Regions from separate parts of the Veillonella sp. S13053-19 genome, predicted to be linked through region 1. Evidence: a T-box and tRNA genes for the amino acid it is inferred to sense, from the RefSeq annotation. Region 1 holds a T-box; the other holds one or more tRNA genes.
The links. A T-box is a leader RNA that pairs with one kind of tRNA and senses whether it is charged. The one in region 1 lies ahead of thrS (threonine--tRNA ligase), so its partner is inferred to be a tRNA-Thr.
Positions count from the first base shown of each region.

Region 2: it encodes a tRNA-Thr, which carries the amino acid that the T-box ahead of thrS (threonine--tRNA ligase) is inferred to sense. The anticodon was not compared.

Region 1 is NZ_PPDA01000015.1:72,987-81,931, reverse strand. Features, by position in the region: gene VEHSUH06_RS09750 (DUF4911 domain-containing protein) at 1-176, shown strand, start outside; gene VEHSUH06_RS09745 (hypothetical protein) at 293-1,282, shown strand; T-box leader at 1,531-1,763, shown strand; gene thrS (threonine--tRNA ligase) at 1,836-3,746, shown strand; gene VEHSUH06_RS09735 (MFS transporter) at 4,001-5,206, shown strand; gene VEHSUH06_RS09730 (DASS family sodium-coupled anion symporter) at 5,285-6,778, opposite strand; gene infC (translation initiation factor IF-3) at 7,232-7,750, shown strand; gene rpmI (50S ribosomal protein L35) at 7,772-7,969, shown strand; gene rplT (50S ribosomal protein L20) at 8,017-8,367, shown strand; gene VEHSUH06_RS09710 (hypothetical protein) at 8,490-8,945, shown strand, end outside.
Region 2 is NZ_PPDA01000002.1:132,303-141,247, reverse strand. Features, by position in the region: gene hypB (hydrogenase nickel incorporation protein HypB) at 1-483, shown strand, start outside; gene VEHSUH06_RS00785 (hypothetical protein) at 480-1,898, shown strand; gene brxF (BREX-3 system P-loop-containing protein BrxF) at 1,927-2,391, shown strand; tRNA gene VEHSUH06_RS00775 (tRNA-Thr) at 2,703-2,778, shown strand; tRNA gene VEHSUH06_RS00770 (tRNA-Tyr) at 2,789-2,873, shown strand; tRNA gene VEHSUH06_RS00765 (tRNA-Met) at 2,879-2,954, shown strand; tRNA gene VEHSUH06_RS00760 (tRNA-Thr) at 2,987-3,062, shown strand; tRNA gene VEHSUH06_RS00755 (tRNA-Met) at 3,068-3,144, shown strand; gene tuf (elongation factor Tu) at 3,358-4,545, shown strand; gene VEHSUH06_RS00745 (nitric-oxide reductase large subunit) at 4,721-6,958, shown strand; gene rpmG (50S ribosomal protein L33) at 7,277-7,426, shown strand; gene secE (preprotein translocase subunit SecE) at 7,468-7,689, shown strand; gene nusG (transcription termination/antitermination protein NusG) at 7,702-8,238, shown strand; gene rplK (50S ribosomal protein L11) at 8,340-8,765, shown strand; gene rplA (50S ribosomal protein L1) at 8,842-8,945, shown strand, end outside.

The DNA of each region.
Region 1 (8,945 bases):
TAGATCCTACACATACGAATTTCATCAATCGTATCATTGAAGGCTATGAATACTTAGGTGTTATGACCTCTGTAGATACATGTGGGCGGTGCATGTTGCGCTGTACGCCCTCTACGCGGTCATTGGCTATTGACGTATTACGTAGTTTATCTGATTATGTCACTATCGAAAATTAAGTATATTGTTGGTTTTATCTATATCTAGTGTGCATCTATGTAAATCTGTTACAGCATCTTATAGGGCATACGACTAGAACCAAGTATATGAATAGTAGAGAAATGAGAGTATATCTATGAAACAATCTATTTTGAAACGTGCATTATTAACAGCTTGCCTTGGTGTATCTATGGCAGGCGTAGCTATGGCAGGTCCTGTAGGCCCTGTCATCATTCCTCAAGCAGGGGATGTAGTAGTCATCAATCATGGCCCTGATATGACTTTCACAGGGAATATCAATTTTGATGTGGAAAGCCAAACTAATAATAATCTACAAATTGGTTCCACAGTAATTCCTAATGTTGTATACGGTGCAGCGTTCAATAAATTAGGTGCACCAGATACAATTATCCCAGCGCAAACTTACGTATATGTAGGCACAAAAGATGGGGCGAATGCTTTCACAGAGGCTAGCGATGCTGACAAAAAAGGGGCTAACTGGAATGTAGAAACCTTGAAAAAAACTAAATCTGGTGACGTACAATTGGCAAGCCGTGGCATTCCTGAAAAGCCATTGGCAAACCAAGTAGCAACTATTAAAGATTCCATTATGCTTAGCGCCGTAGACCTCAGTACAACAGAGGTAGGCCGCAATAGCAAGGGCGTTCTATACATGACGGTTCCTAAGGAATTAAAATTGACTGCTGACACAGGTATTCCAGAAGACGTACGGGAAACAATGCCAGCTATGTTCCGTGGTAAAATGGGGGACTCCCTCATGGTAAATCTTATGCCTCTCAATGAAGAGGAGAAACAACAATTAGCGGTAAATCCACATAATGCAAATACAATCGTATTCAACCGTGGTATGAGCATGGCGAAAATGATTGGCTCTTCTGCACGTACTAGCAAAGTGTACACATACATGAAGGACCATTACTTAAACCTCGTTATCGTAGCGAAAGATTACGACGATAATGGTGCTCGTGGCAGCGGTGTTATGATGGTTTCTAAACAAGATAACTCCAATGATGTGCTCTTAACACTTTACAAAGGCCCAGACCTTTCCAATAGTAAGTTGGAAAAAGTAATTGGTGCTATGTTATCTACAAACTTCAAACGCTAATAATCTAGCCTATGTACAGTGAGCTGTAGTACAGCTACATTGGTTAGCGTATATATGATAATCTTAATAAACGGCTCGAGTTTGATATGTACCCTTTTTAATGGACAACCCGTAAAGGGGGTACATATCAGTTATATCGGGCCGTTTTTATATGATGTGTTTGAAGGCATTTCTTTTATTTATAGATTTTGTGAAATTTACAGTTAAACTGTATTGAATTTTTTAATTCTCTATGATACTATAATCTAGTAAAAGTTATGCAAAGGACATGATTCTCATATCCCTGTGTACCAGAGAGAGGCTGATGCTGGAAATGCCTTACACATATATCAGAGTTACCCCCTTTAAACTGATTTGTCGAACCTAAGTAGGCAAATACGGCCGCCACCGTTATCGGGCTTAATGAAGTGAATTAACTATACACATATATTCGTATAGGTAGTTAACTAGGGTGGAACCGCGAATGATCTTCGTCCCTTGTTTGTAGGGATAGAGGGTCTTTTTTTATTACCAAAATCCAACTATCCTAGTTTATAAATTGGAGGAAAGAAAAATGGCAGATGTAAAAATCATTTTACCTGATGGTAGTGCAAAGGAATACGCTGCTGGCACTACTCTTGGGGAAGCAGTAAAACAATTATCTAACAGCTTGGCTAAAAAAGTACTAGCTGCTAACGTAAACGGTGAATTAACAGACCTTCGCGAAGAACTCGTAGATGGTTCTGAAGTAGCTTTCTTAACATTCGAAGAAGATGGCGGTAAACATACTTTACGCCATACAGCTTCTCATATTTTGGCACAAGCGGTTAAACGCTTATGGCCTGAAGCTAAATTGGCTATCGGTCCTGCTATCGATAAAGGTTTCTACTACGATATCGATATGGAACATACTTTGACTCCTGAAGATTTAGGCAAAATCGAAAAAGAAATGAGCCGTATTGTGAAAGAAAACTTGCCTATTACTAAATCTGTAATGTCTCGTCAAGAAGCTATTGAGTTCTTCAAATCTAAAAACGAAGACTACAAGGTAGAATTGATTCAAGACCTTCCAGAAGATGCAGTAATCTCTTGCTACTCTCAAGGCGATTTCATCGATCTTTGTGCAGGTCCTCACGTAGCATCCACTGGTAAGGTGAAAGCTTTCAAATTACAAAGCATTGCAGGTGCATACTGGCGCGGCGATGAAAAAAATAAAATGTTGCAACGTATTTACGGTACAGCATTTGAGAAAAAAGAAGACCTTGATGCATACCTTCACTTACTTGAAGAAGCAGCTAAACGCGACCATCGTAAACTTGGTAAAGAACTAGGCTTGTTCGTTATCAAAGAAGAAGGCCCTGGATTCCCATTCTTCCTACCAAAAGGTATGGCACTTCGCAACGAATTGGAAAACTTCTGGCGTGAAGTTCACCATGAATTTGATTACGAAGAAATTCGTACGCCAATTATTTTGAATAAACAATTGTGGGAAACATCTGGTCACTGGTTCCATTACCGTGAAAACATGTACACTACAATTATCGATGATGAAGAATATGCAATTAAACCAATGAACTGCCCAGGTGGTATCTTGGTTTACCAAAACGAAATGCATTCCTATCGCGACTTCCCATTACGTTACGCTGAACTTGGTTTAGTTCACCGCCATGAATTGTCCGGTGCGTTACATGGCTTGTTCCGCGTACGTGCCTTTACTCAAGACGATGCTCACGTATTCATGTTGCCAGATCAAATGCAATCTGAATTGATGAAAGTTATTGAATTATTCGACCGGATTTACAGCCAATTTGGTTTGAAATACCATGTTGAATTGTCTACTAAACCAGACAATGCAATGGGTGATGATGCAATTTGGGAAGCCGCTACAGAAGCATTGCGTAATGCGATTGAAGCCAAGGGTATCCCTTACGTAATTAACCCTGGCGATGGCGCATTCTACGGTCCTAAACTTGACTACCATATCGAAGACTCCTTAGGTCGTACATGGCAATGTGGTACTATCCAATTGGATATGAACTTGCCTGAACGCTTCCAAATTGATTACGTTGGCGAAGATGGTCAAAAACACCGCCCTATCATGATTCACCGTGCATGCTTCGGCTCCATGGAACGTTTCATCGGTATTTTAACTGAACACTATGCAGGCGCATTCCCAACTTGGATGGCTCCTGTACAAGTTAAAATCTTGCCTATCTCTGAAAAACATGTTGAATATGCTAAAGAATTGGCAAAACAAATGCACCGCGACTATGTACGTGTAGAAGTGGATGATCGTAGCGAAAAAATCGGCTATAAAATCCGCCAAGCACAAATGGCAAAAGTTCCTTACATGCTTGTGGTAGGCGATAAAGAAGTTGAAGAAGGTACAGTTAACGTTCGTAAACACGGCGGTGACGAATTGGGTTCCGTACCATTCGAAGAATTCTTCAATTCTATTAAAATCGAAATCAAAGAACGTAACTAACCTTAAAGGGATTAGTTATTTCTGATGACTCTATAATAGGTAGGGTTTGGTTTTTACGTAGTGAACCAAACCCTACCTTTTTGTTTTCCTCTAAATAAAGTTTTTAGATAACTAAATAATTCAGAAGATTAAGAAATATATATTGCATAATTACAGTTAAGCTGTATAATTTAATATTAGTGAACTTAGTACAAATATTAAGTTGACTTATATTCTCTTTAATTGTTACCTGTGAGTAGCGAAAGGAAAAAACTATGAAAGATGTAAATTCATACGGCTGGAAAGCTGTCATTGGTTCTTCTGTGGGCTATGCCATGGATGGTTTTGATCTCTTGATTCTAGGCTTTATGCTAACCTTGATATCAGGGGATTTAGGTTTGTCTACGGGACAAGCTGGTTCGTTAGTTACGTGGACCTTAATTGGCGCTGTATTAGGTGGCTTCGTTTTTGGTACCTTATCGGATAAATATGGCCGTGTTCGCGTCTTAACGTGGACTATCGTACTCTTTGCCGTATTTACTGGACTTTGTGCTTTTGCTCAAGGCTATTGGGATCTACTTATTTACCGTACAATTGCTGGTATTGGTTTAGGTGGTGAATTTGGTATCGGTATGGCATTAGCTGCTGAAGCGTGGCCTGCGAAACACCGTGCAAAAGCGACAAGCTATGTTGCTCTTGGCTGGCAATTAGGCGTATTGGCCGCTGCATTATTAACACCGTTATTGATTCCTTACATCGGATGGCGCGGCATGTTTATGGTTGGTATTATTCCTGCCTTTGTGGCCTGGTTCTTCCGTGCGAAATTACACGAACCAGAAATCTTTGTACAAAGCAAAGAGGTAAATGAACATTCCCATAGTGAATCCTTTAAATTACTTGTGAAAGACGCAGCCACTACGAAAACATCGATTGGTGTGGCTATCTTAACATCCGTTCAGAACTTTGGTTACTACGGTATTATGATCTGGTTACCTAACTTCTTGAGTAAGCAATTAGGTTTCTCCCTTACTAAATCTGGTTTATGGACTGCCGTTACAGTATGCGGCATGATGGTTGGTATTTGGCTATTTGGACGATTAGCGGATAAACTTGGTCGTAAACCTACATTTATCCTGTTCCAAGTATGTGCAGTAGCTTCTATTTTGATTTACTCCCAACTTTCTGATCCAACAGCGATGCTATTTGCTGGCGCTATTCTAGGTGCCTCTGTAAACGGTATGATGGGTGGCTACGGTGCCTTGATGGCAGAAGCGTACCCAACAAGTGCTCGTGCAACAGCTCAAAACGTATTATTTAATATCGGTCGTGCTGTAGGTGGCTTTAGCCCAATGGTGGTAGGTATGATTATCTCTATGTACTCCTACCAAGTGGCAATTGCCTTCCTTGCGATTATCTATGTAATCGATATTTTAGCAACAGTATTCTTGATTCCTGAACTAAAAGGTAAGGAACTAGAATAGGAAAAGTAATCTAATACAATTAAAAATCCTACAATTTCCGGAAATCAGAAATTGTAGGATTTTTTTAGTTTATTGATGTTAAGCAATTCCAATCCAATGCCAGTATGTAAATGCGAATATGAGCATCATTACATAGCCGATGATAGTTAATGGAATACCTGTAGTCATAAATGTTTTTACATCAAATGTATCTGTACCGTAAGCTAGCATGCCTTGTGGCGAGTTTACTGGTAATACTAGACCAAAGCAGATTGCATATTGCATGAGCATTGTTACTCCTAAAGGGTTAAGTCCTTCTGCGCTATGGCTCATAACGATAGAGATTACTATTGGAATCATCGCGGAGGATAGAGCTGTAGCAGAGGCAAAGCCTAAATGGATAACAATAAGGAATGCAGCCATTACAGCAATTAAAATGAATACGCTCGCTGTTTCGAGGGAGAATGCATTAACAAATACTTGAGCAAGCCATGTAGCGGCTTTTGTTTTGAGTAATACCGCACCAAGACCAATGCCTGCACCAAACATTACAATAGAACCCCAGTCGATATTTGGTTGGGCAAATTTCCAGTCCATAATACCGATCTTAGGGAAGAAGAATAAAGCGATGGCTACAATTGTAGATGTTGTAGTATCGATAGAGTGTAATTTGCCACCTGTAGCCCACAATGCAAGTAGGGCGATAGAAATACATAATAATTTCTTTTCGTCAAAAGACATAGGGCCGATTGCTTCACGCATTTTTGCGAGCTGTACATCACCACCGACGAGCTCTTTAAATTCTGGTTTTATAAGAGCTTGCGTTACAAAGTAGGTGATAATAACCATGATAATGGAGAACGGAGCAGCTGCAGTGAGCCAATCAATCCAACTTACAGCACTTTTCATTTGTGTTTGCATAAAGCCAACAGCCACAAGGTTTTGGGCCGCTGCCGTTTGAATCATGATGTTCCAGAATGTATCTGCCTGTATGGCACCTACCATGAGAAGAGCTGCTACACGGCTTTTACGTTCAATACCTAAGTTTTCGACAATACCAATAATAATTGGTGCCAAGCAAGCAATACGAGCCGTCGCACTTGGAACAAAGAAAGCAAGGATAAGACCTGTAATAATAACACCTAAATAAATACGGCTAACTTTCGTGCCTACACTAGATAAAACCATCATGGCAATTCGACGATCAAGTCCTGTTTTACGCATAGCTACAGAGATAAACATAGCGGCACCTACGAGAATCATGGCAGGGGAGGAATAGCCAGAAATAATAAGTTTTAAAGCGTTGGCTGTACCCATCGCCTTAGCCGGTGCCTCTGGATTTGGTGAGAAACCTAATAATAAGGCGGTGAGGGCCGTAATCATAGTGGCACTTACAGGATAGGATACAGCTGAAGTCATCCATAAAATAATAGCAAAGGCAAGGACACCAATCATACGATGACCGCCGGTAGATAATGTTTCAGGTGTAGGTAATAATAAAATACCACCTAAAACAATGAAGGATAAAATAAGTCCAATATTTTGAGCAGTTGTACGCGCCTTTTGTGGAGGGGCAGTAGTTGTTACACTCATAATAAAACTCCTTTCAATTTGTGTAATACCTATTACTGTATAATAATAAATAAGGTAAACTATATAAGCTAAACTATCCTATAAAGTATACCGTTCTATAAAGTACACTATATAAGCTAGATTATTCTATAAATAGTATTGTATCGTATTTTCTATAGAATTAGTTGTATAATTTATAAGAATATTGTATACATAAAGAGCGAGAGGTGTCAGTAAGTATACCTATATACAGAACTTATAATGTCTGTTATACTATAAGAGTTGTAATAGTAAATTCATTGTTAAAAGCCCAATATTTTTTATTGACTTTCACCATTCGATTTGTTATTATAATTAAGTAATTTATGAAGCAGAGGCCATCCGCCACTCACCTAATACCAAGAAGTATGAGGTTAATATAGAGAACTCTATTCGGATGGTGTTTGCCGTCCGTTTTTTTTTATTCTCTTGGAGGTGAACGCTATTAGCAAGGATACACCACGCATTAATGAAGAGATTCGTGCTCGTGAACTTCGTGTCGTAGGTCCTGAAAACGAACAAATCGGCATTATGTCTGGCCGTGAGGCATTGGCATTGGCTGAAGAAAAGCATCTTGATCTTGTGGAAATTGCACCTAACGCTAAACCACCGGTAGCTCGTATTATGAACTACGGTAAATATCGTTATGAACAACAAAAACGCGAGAAAGAAGCGAAAAAGAAACAAAAAATCGTAACTTTAAAAGAAGTTAAGTTACGTCCACATATTGAAGACCATGACTTTTACGTAAAAATGAAAAACGCATCCAAATTCTTGGGTGAAGGTAACAAAGTAAAAGTAACTATCATGTTCCGCGGTCGTGAACTTTCACATCCAGAACTTGGCATGGCAGTATTGACACGTTTCGCTGAAGAACTCAAAGAAACAGCGTCTATTGAAAAAGCAGCTAAATTAGAAGGTCGTAACATGACCATGATTTTAGTAAGTAAATAAGGTATTGGGAGGATTATAATTATGCCAAAAATTAAAACTCGTCGCGCAGCGGCTAAACGTTTCGCAGTAACTGGTACTGGTGAATTCAAGCGTGCAAAAGCTTTCAAAAGCCACATTCTTGAGAAAAAATCTCCAGCTCGTAAACGTAATTTACGTAAAGCTACATTGGTTGCAAAAGCTGACCACAAACGCGTAGCTAAATGCTTACCATACGCTTAATCGTTAACTATTAGATCGATAACATCGTAATTTAGGAGGAATATACAATGGCAAGAGTGAAAAAGGGCGTTACAGCTCATGCACGTCATAAAAAGATTTTAAAATTAGCTAAAGGTTACCGCGGTACACGTTCCCGTTTGTTCAAAAAAGCTAACGAAACAGTAATGAAAGCGTTGTACTACGCTCGTCGTGACCGTCGTGCGAAAAAACGCGAATTCCGTCAATTGTGGATCGCTCGTATCAACGCAGCGGCTCGCATCAATGGCACAACTTACAGCCGTTTCATCGCTGGTTTGACTAAAGCAGGCGTTGAAGTTAACCGTAAAATGTTGGCTGACTTGGCAGTTAACGATGCAGCAGCATTCGCTAAACTTGTTGAAGTAGCTAAAAACGCTTAATAGCATAACTATACAGACTAAGGACTCTCTTTGGAGGGTCCTTTTTTGTATGGTGAAAGTATGATATAGTGAAAATACATATCGTGTTGTGTAAAAGCGGGAGAATAGAGGAGGAGTAGGTAATGGAACAGTTATTTTATCTGTTGATACCTTTAGGACTTTGTTTGTTTTATTTAGGTATTAAATACACGATTCGCTTTGGTAGAGCTAAGATGCTCTATGAAATGCCCTATGTAAATAAAGAAGGCACCTTTACGTTAGAGCGAGCAGGTACTTATGGCCTATGGCTTAGTGGAAAAATGTTTACAAAGGCGCCTATAGGTGAATTTGGTTTTAACTTAGTTGATGAAAAAACGGGAAGGACAATTCCTTTATTTCTATCTATTATGCGCGCTCGAGTTAATGGCATTACTCACTCTAGAATGGAATTATATACCTTTGATGCGGGGCCAGGCACCTATAGACTATCCGTTACAGAAGATCCCTTTGTACTAGATGCAGTTATGAAAAAAGTAGGCGATAAGGTGATTAAAGGTGCTATTGATTATAATCAATTTACTATACAAATCTATACACAT
Region 2 (8,945 bases), on a different contig from region 1:
CGCCTTGCTGTTATTGAAGGTGATTTGTTTACTGCTAAGGATGCGGAACGGATTCATGAATTAGGCGTTCCTGTTATTCAAATCAATACAGTGGGAGGTTGCCATCTTGATGCACAAATGATTCAAGATGCACTAGGTGATTTAAATCTTGATGAACTGGATATGATCATTATCGAGAATGTAGGTAACCTTGTATGCCCTGCAGAATTTGAGATTGGTGAAAGCATGAAGGTAACTGTATTATCTGTTACTGAAGGTGAGGATAAGCCTCTTAAATACCCATTAATCTTTAAAGAGTCAAAGGCTATCCTCATTAATAAGATAGATTTATTGCCGTATGTACCTTTCAAAAAAGATAAGGCCATACAAGATATACGTAATTTGAATCCAACAGGAGAGATTTTTGAAGTAAGTTGCACGGCCCATAATGGACTAGAGCCATGGTTGACATGGTTGCGTGCACAATTGGAGACTAATCGATGAACTATTCTATGAAGAGTCGTATTGTAGCGGCCCTCCTTGTAGGTTTATCTGCTACTACTATAGGATATGCAGCTGAGCCTGCAATTTCTGCAGTTAACCCTTTGGCAGTAGAAACTACTGATGAAACGAAGGACGCGGCCCGAGATGCTGCTGCAATTGGTCAAGGTGACGCAGAGGCATCTAGCGAAGCTGATGGTTTAGCTTATCTTGACAATGCACCAATAAAAGTCGTCAAATCTGATGCAACGTCTAAAAAGGAGAGCACCAAAACTGGTTGGCTAGCGGAACAAATGGCAGTCACTGAATTTGGTGACTCTATACAGTTTTGGCAAGCAGCTAGCGAAAATGAAGGTCCGTTGCCGAGTATTACTCAAAATAATCTAGCAGATATTGGTAAGTCCTATACAGCTAATAATTTGCCAACCTTAGGTTCTGAAGATGACTACGCTATTGCTACCTATCGCTTAGGCGACAAATTTGTAATGCCTAAAGATGTAGAAAAGACCGAGGTGCGCGAGAACTTTACTACGTATCATATGAAAGATCTTGCCGTTACGGTATATACGGGTCCTTCAGTAGAGCGATTGGTAAATGATCCGTTGCGTGGCCAAGGGGCGACGTATTTCTTTGAGCCAAATACTATTACCAATATTCATAGTACGAAAAAAGGCGTTCATACTGTACGCGATATTGGTCCTGGTAGCACTCGCATGGAATTGGTATTTGCTTATGGCAGTCCTAATGCGATGTGGCGCGATCAAAAAAATGAGACCTATATTTTTCTCTATGAAGGTCATTCCGAAAATTCATGGCCACAAAAAAAGGATTTTAAGAGTCCTATAGAGAATACAAATAATAATAGTCAACAACAATCTATGCTTGGTGAACAAAAAGAATATATTGCTTTCACCATCAAACAAAGCAATGTAGAGGCTGTTGATATGATTAGTGGTCAAGTATGGCCTAGATTTGGTTTGCCGAAAGCACCGGTATATGATTTTGAAGCAGGTAAATTAACTGCTGATGATTTCGTTTTGCGTGGCTTGCAGCTAAATGATCACTTTATCAATGATCCTAATAATGATTGGAAGCATCAAGGCATGCTCTTTGGGTCGACGTTCATTGGCTATAACGAATACGGTGTGAGCGTAGACAAAAGCAATCTTATCGATCGTGTGTTGTTAAATATTTACACGCCTACACGTCGTGGTATTGCAATGGGTGACACTAAGTATTTATTGCTCTTTGTGTATGGTATGCCGACGCGTATTGTTGAATCTACAACAAATTCGGGTACGTCTACTGTATATGAATATAAAAATCCAGCGGCAAACAATTCTTATTTACAGTTTGCCCTAGATGATAAAAATCAATATATCAAATCCGTTATGTTATCTGACCGTCCGGTTAAGTAGGATAGGTCGCAGCGAGGAGGCAAAGGATATGGTTACAGTACAAGATGTAAAAGAACGTTGGGAACAAATTCAAGATGATGATGAACGCATATTGTTTATCGTTGGTGGTCCAGGTTCTGGTAAAAGTTTGCTAATTCGTGAATTATCTGAGCAAAAAGGTTGGAAATACTTGGAAGCGAAACAGCTTATCGAGGAAGAATTCCTGCTTGTGCCTCGTGATGAACGTCCTCAATTAGCAGAGGAAGTTATTTGTCGTGCTCTTAGCCGTAGTGATACGGAAGTAGTATTGCTCGATGGCATTAATGTATTCTTTGCACCTATCTTAAATTTACAACCATTTGAATTACTAAAAACCATTAGTAAGAAGTATCCTATTGTCGTTGGCTGGCGTGGTCATCTTGAAGGAGATCAGTTGTACTTAGAACATAACAATGATCCAAAACATGCTGTAGTTACTATTGCGCATCCAGATCATGTTGTTGTAATCGACTAATTGCAACATTGAACATATTGGTAAAATATAGGGAAAACTATAAATGTATAAAAGGAGATAGATCACTATCTCCTTTTTTGATTGCTTTTTTAGTAACAACTCTATAAAACCTTGAAACTACGGTGCTTTATGTGGGTTTAATGAAATGTAAATTTTTTTTGACAAAATACTTGCATAGGGTATCGTTTCATGTTATTATGATTAAGCACTAAGGGATACCGCAGTGAACGAAGAAAAACTCCAAAAAAGTTTTCAAAAAAGTTCTTGACACTTAGTGTGGCAGATGATACAATTCATCTTGTCGTAATGATGCTGGCGTAGCTCAATAGGTAGAGCAGCTGACTTGTAATCAGCAGGTTGTGGGTTCAATTCCTATCGCCAGCTCCATTTTATTTATGGAGGGATTCCCGAGCGGCCAAAGGGAGCAGACTGTAAATCTGCCGTCTTCGACTTCGAAGGTTCGAATCCTTCTCCCTCCACCATCTATAGCGGGGTGGAGCAGTTGGTAGCTCGTCGGGCTCATAACCCGAAGGTCGCAGGTTCAAGTCCTGTCCCCGCAACCACAAATATTCGCAGTGAAATGATCGTTCATTGTGCTGGTGTAGCTCAGTCGGCAGAGCGTATCCTTGGTAAGGATAAGGTCACCGGTTCAATCCCGGTCACTAGCTCCATACATGGCGGCATAGCTCAGTTGGCTAGAGCAATCGGTTCATACCCGGTGTGTCCGCGGTTCAAGTCCGTGTGCCGCCACCATTAAACCTCACGTTGGTGAGGCTTTTTTTATTTCTGCCTATAAAATAAAGTCGATAGATAGGAGTGCTTCGTATCTATCGACTTTTTTGTACATTTGTATATATGGTATAATAATTTGTAGGGGGAATGTTATATTCCATTGATAAATTAGGTTTAATATATTATATTAATACTAGAATGTAATTTGTTTTTGTGAAGGAGGATACAATCCTAATGGCAAAAGAAAAATTTGAACGTACGAAACCGCATGTTAACATCGGTACAATCGGTCACGTTGACCATGGTAAAACTACTTTGACTGCTGCAATCACTAAAGTATTGGCTGAAAAAGGCCAAGCTGACTTCCAAGATTACAGCATGATCGATAAAGCTCCAGAAGAACGTGAACGTGGTATCACAATCAACACTGCACACGTTGAGTATGAAACTGCTAACCGTCACTATGCACACGTTGACTGCCCAGGCCATGCTGACTATGTTAAAAACATGATTACTGGTGCAGCTCAAATGGACGGTGCTATCTTGGTATGTTCCGCAGCTGACGGCCCTATGCCACAAACTCGTGAACACATCTTGTTGGCTCGCCAAGTTGGTGTTCCTGCAATCGTAGTATTCTTGAACAAAGCTGACATGGTTGACGACGCTGAGTTGATTGAATTAGTAGAAATGGAAGTTCGTGAACTTCTTTCCTCCTACGAATTCCCTGGCGACGAAGTACCTATCGTTGTAGGTTCTGCGTTGAAAGCTTTGGAAGGCGATGCTCAATACGTAGCTAAAATCGACGAATTGATGGATGCTGTAGACTCCTACATCCCAACTCCAGTTCGTGATACTGACAAACCATTCTTGATGCCTGTAGAGGACGTTTTCACAATCACTGGTCGTGGTACAGTAGCAACTGGCCGTGTTGAACGTGGTCAAGTAAACGTAGGTGATACTATCGAAGTAGTAGGCTTGAAAGAAAAAGCTGAACAATACGTAGTAACTGGTCTTGAAATGTTCCGTAAAGTGTTGGATTCTGCAGTAGCAGGTGACAACGTAGGTGCATTGCTTCGTGGTGTTGACCGTAAAGACATCGAACGTGGTCAAGTATTGGCTAAACCAGGTTCCATCAAACCACACACTAAATTCAAAGCAGAAGTTTACGTATTGACTAAAGAAGAAGGTGGCCGTCATACTCCATTCTTCTCCAACTACCGTCCACAATTCTACTTCCGTACAACAGACGTAACAGGTGTTGTAAACCTTCCTGAAGGTGTAGAAATGTGTATGCCTGGCGATAACGTAACAATGCACATCGAATTGATTACACCAATCGCTATTGAAGAAGGTCTTCGTTTCGCGATCCGCGAAGGTGGCCATACAGTAGGCGCTGGCGTAGTAACAGCAATCGAAGGTTAATTTAAGCTTTTATTAAAATAGGACCCTGAGAAGGGTCCTATTTTTTATTAGTTTATATATTATTTATTGTATATTGTAACTAAAGATACAGAAATATTCTTTGGTTAGTGTTATTATAGACTTAAGGAGAGCAAAGGCTCTCCTTTTGTGTTTTTATAGAAAAGGAGGTAATGTGATGGGTGAATACAAAAAGTATTGGATAGCTGTAGTAGCCGTTCTTATTATTGGTTTTTCAATTCTTGGTTATCTAGGTACTGATGTGTATCATCAAGCACCGCCAGTTCCGACTGCGTATGTATCTCAAGATGGACAAGTATTGTTCACTAAGGACGATATTTTACATGGTCAATCGGCATGGCAATCTACAGGTGGTCAATCTGTAGGTACAGTTTTAGGTCATGGCGCTTATCAAGCACCTGACTGGACAGCAGATTGGTTACATAAGGAAGTATCCTTAATGTTAGACATTAAGGCTCAAGAGGCCTTTGGTGTTCTTTATAACCAATTGGGAACTGCACAACAAGCTGCAGTAAAAGAAGTTGTAAAAGAAGAGTACTTGGGGAGTGCAGTCCGCGAAGATGGAACTGTAGTGCTTTCTCCAGAACGAATTGCAGCTATGAATGCAACAGGACGTTATTTTGTTGAGCTGTACGGTGATAATCCTGAATTGACTTTGACTCGTGACCATTTTGCGATGAAGGATAACACACTACCTGAGTTACAAGACCGCATTGATATGGCGCGTTTCTTCTTCTGGACTACATGGATGGCATCTACACAACGTCCAGGGACAGATGCAACATATACAAACAACTGGCCACATGAACCTTTATTGGATCATAATCCAACACCTGAAAGTGTTGTCTGGTCTGTTGTGAGTGTTATTATTTTATTATGTGGTATTGGTGTAGTTGTATGGTTATGGGCCTTTGGTAAAAAGGATGATGAACATGCATTGGTTCCACCAACAGAAGATCCGATTAGCAAGATTACTTTAACTCCATCTCAACGTGCATTAGGTAAATATTTATTTACAATCTTAGCATTGTTCTTATTCCAATTGGGGATGGGTGGTATTATTGCTCACTATACTGTAGAAGGTCAAGCGTTCTATGGTATTCCATTGGCTCAATATTTCCCTTACTCTATTGCTCGTACATGGCATATTCAAGCATCCTTGTTCTGGATTGCTATGGCATTCTTAAGTGCTGGTCTATTCTTGGCACCAATAATTAATGGTGGTAAGGATCCTAAATATCAAAAGCTTGGTGTGGATATTTTATTTTGGGCTCTTGTAGTTCTTGTAGTTGGTTCCTTCGCTGGCACATATTTAGGTGTAGCACATCAAATTCCAGCAGCGTGGAATTTCCTTCTTGGGCATCAAGGGTACGAATATATAGAACTAGGACGTATTTGGCAATGGATTGAATACATTGGTATTTTATTCTGGCTTGTACTTATGATACGTAGCATTATTGGTGCTTTCAAACAGAAAGGTGATAAAAACCTCATTGCAGCCTTCATATTCTCCGTGATCATGGTAGGTATCTTCTATGGTCCTGGGTTGTTCTATGGCGAACATAGCCACTTGGCAATTATGGAATACTGGCGCTGGTGGGTAATTCACCTTTGGGTAGAAGGCTTCTTCGAAGTGTTCTCCACAACATTGATGGCATTTATCTTTGTTACACTAGGCCTTGTGTCGTATCGAGCTGGTACAGTAGCGGCGATTTCTTCTGGGGCTATTTATCTCATTGGTGGTATTCCTGGTACATTCCATCATCTATACTTTACTGGTGTTACATCTACTATTGTGGCAACAGGCGCATCTTTCTCTGCATTAGAAGTTGTACCGCTCGTACTATTAGGTTACGAAGCTTTTGAAAACTATACGCGTCTCCATAGCGCACCTTGGATGCATCGTCTAAAATGGCCTGTGTACTGCTTTATTGCGGTATCCTTCTGGAATCTAGTAGGTGCAGGGATCTTTGGCTTCTTGATTAATATGCCTGTATCCTTATTCTACATTCAAGGTCTTAATACGACTGCAGTACATGCGCATACAGCGTTGTTCGGCGTATATGGTTTCTTAAGCTTAGGCTTTGTATTCCTTATTGCTCGTTACATTCGACCTGAAGTAGAATTCAATGATAAATTGATGAAGTTTGGCTTCTGGGCTCTCAATATAGGCCTTGCCTTAATGGTACTCATTAGCTTGCTGCCAATAGGTCTTATTCAATCATGGGCAAGTGTTACAACTGGTTTGTGGTTTGCACGTAGCGAAGAATTCATGCAACAACCATTGTTACAAAACTTGCGTTGGGCTCGTCTAATTGGCGATACTATCTTAATCGTTGGTGCAGTAGCATTTTTCTGGCAAATTGTGAAAGTTCTATTTCCGAAGAAATCCTAATCTCCAAATAAGCTGTTTGACATATATTAAATAGCATTAATCATTACCATATATTCGTTCATATAATTGTATGCGTAAATGGCATACAATGTATGAAAAATATATGACCTTAAAGTGCTCTATTAATGGCGTTCCTTTCTAGACAAGGAACGCCATTTTTTGTTATACTATCTCTGTCAGGTACATGTGCCTGGCTTTTTTGAGTTGCTCAAAAATCTTGACATTGCTTGCTACGTATGATATATTTCTTTAGTATGTAGTCGAGCGTTTTCGAGTACAAGAGACAGATTTAGTAAATATAAAGCGAGGTGTATCCGGATGCGTAATGCCATTACTTTAGCTTGCACAGATTGCAAACAACGCAACTATCAAACGAACAAGAACAAAAAGAATAATCCTGATCGTATTGAAATGATGAAATATTGCAAATTCTGCGGTAAACATACATTACACCGTGAAACAAAATAATTCTTATCATTCATTACCTGTTGATTTGAGGATGTGAAAAAATGGCAAAGTCTAACTCAGCAGTGCAGCAGCGTGGTGGATTTGGAAAATTCTTCCGCGGTGTGAAAGCTGAACTAAAAAAAGTAGTCTGGCCAACAAGAAAAGAGCTTATCAATTACACAATAGTAGTATTCTTAGTGACTGTATTCATCGCTTTGGTTATTGCTGTGCTTGATGGACTCTTCGCCCAACTTTTTAATACGTTGTTGCACTTTGTTGGATAAGGGGGCCATTACATGGAAGCAGATAAGAAGTGGTATGTAATTCATACCTATTCAGGCTACGAAAATAAAGTTAAAACCACTCTTGAACTTAAAGTTCAATCTATGGGCCTACAAGATGTGATTAGCCGTATTTTGGTACCTCTTGAGGACGAAATAGATGAAAAAGATGGGGTTAAAAAAGTAGTAAAACGTAAGATATTTCCTGGGTACGTATTGGTTGAAATGGAAGTTAACGACCGCTCTTGGTATGTTGTGCGCAACACGCCAGGTGTAACAGGTTTCGTTGGTTCTGCCACTAAACCAGTTCCACTTTCTGATTCCGAAGTAGAACATATACTTAAGTCTCAGGGCTTGGATAAGAAACCAACCATCAACGTCGACGTCGAAGTTGGTGAAACGGTGCGCATTACGTCCGGGGCCTTTGAAGATAAACTAGGTGTTATTACCGAACTTAACCCTGAAAAAGGAACATTAAAACTTAACGTGGAAATGTTCAACCGAGATACCGAGGTAGAGGTAGAGTTCTCTCAAATTGAGAAAGCTCTTTAATATATAAATATAACTCTAAAAAGAGCAATCGATTTTGGTTGCCAGTGGGAGGATGTATATCCGTTACCACCACAGTATAAGCATAGGAGGTTTAATTACCCATGGCTAAGAAATTAGTTAAACAAGTAAAACTACAAATTGAAGCCGCTAAAGCTACTCCAGCACCACCAGTTGGTCCTGCACTAGGTCAAGCAGGTGTTAACATCGTTGCTTTCACAAAAGAATTCAACGAACGTACTGCTAAACAAGCTGGCTTAATTATCCCAGTAGTTATTAACGTATATGAAGATCGTAGCTTCGACTTCATCACTAAGACTCCACCAGCTGCAGTATTATTGAAAAAAGCTGCAGGTATTCCAAAAGGTTCTGGTGTACCTAACCGTGATAAAGTAGCAAAAGTAGGTCGCGATAAAGTTCGTGAAATTGCTGAATTGAAAATGCCTGACTTGAATGCTAATACCGTAGAACAAGGTATGCGCATGGTAGAAGGTACTGCTCGCAGCATGGGCATTGAAATCGTTGACTAATAAGCGTACGACTTGCGCATAAGGCGCAAATCGGTGGGAGGGAATTCCCGTTTGACCACATAAGGAGGATATTATAATGGCAAAAGTAGGTAAGAAATACGCTGAGGCAGTAAAACTTATTGAAGCTGGTAAGTTCTACGAACCAGTAGAAGCAATTGAGTTGGTAAAGAAAACTGCAAC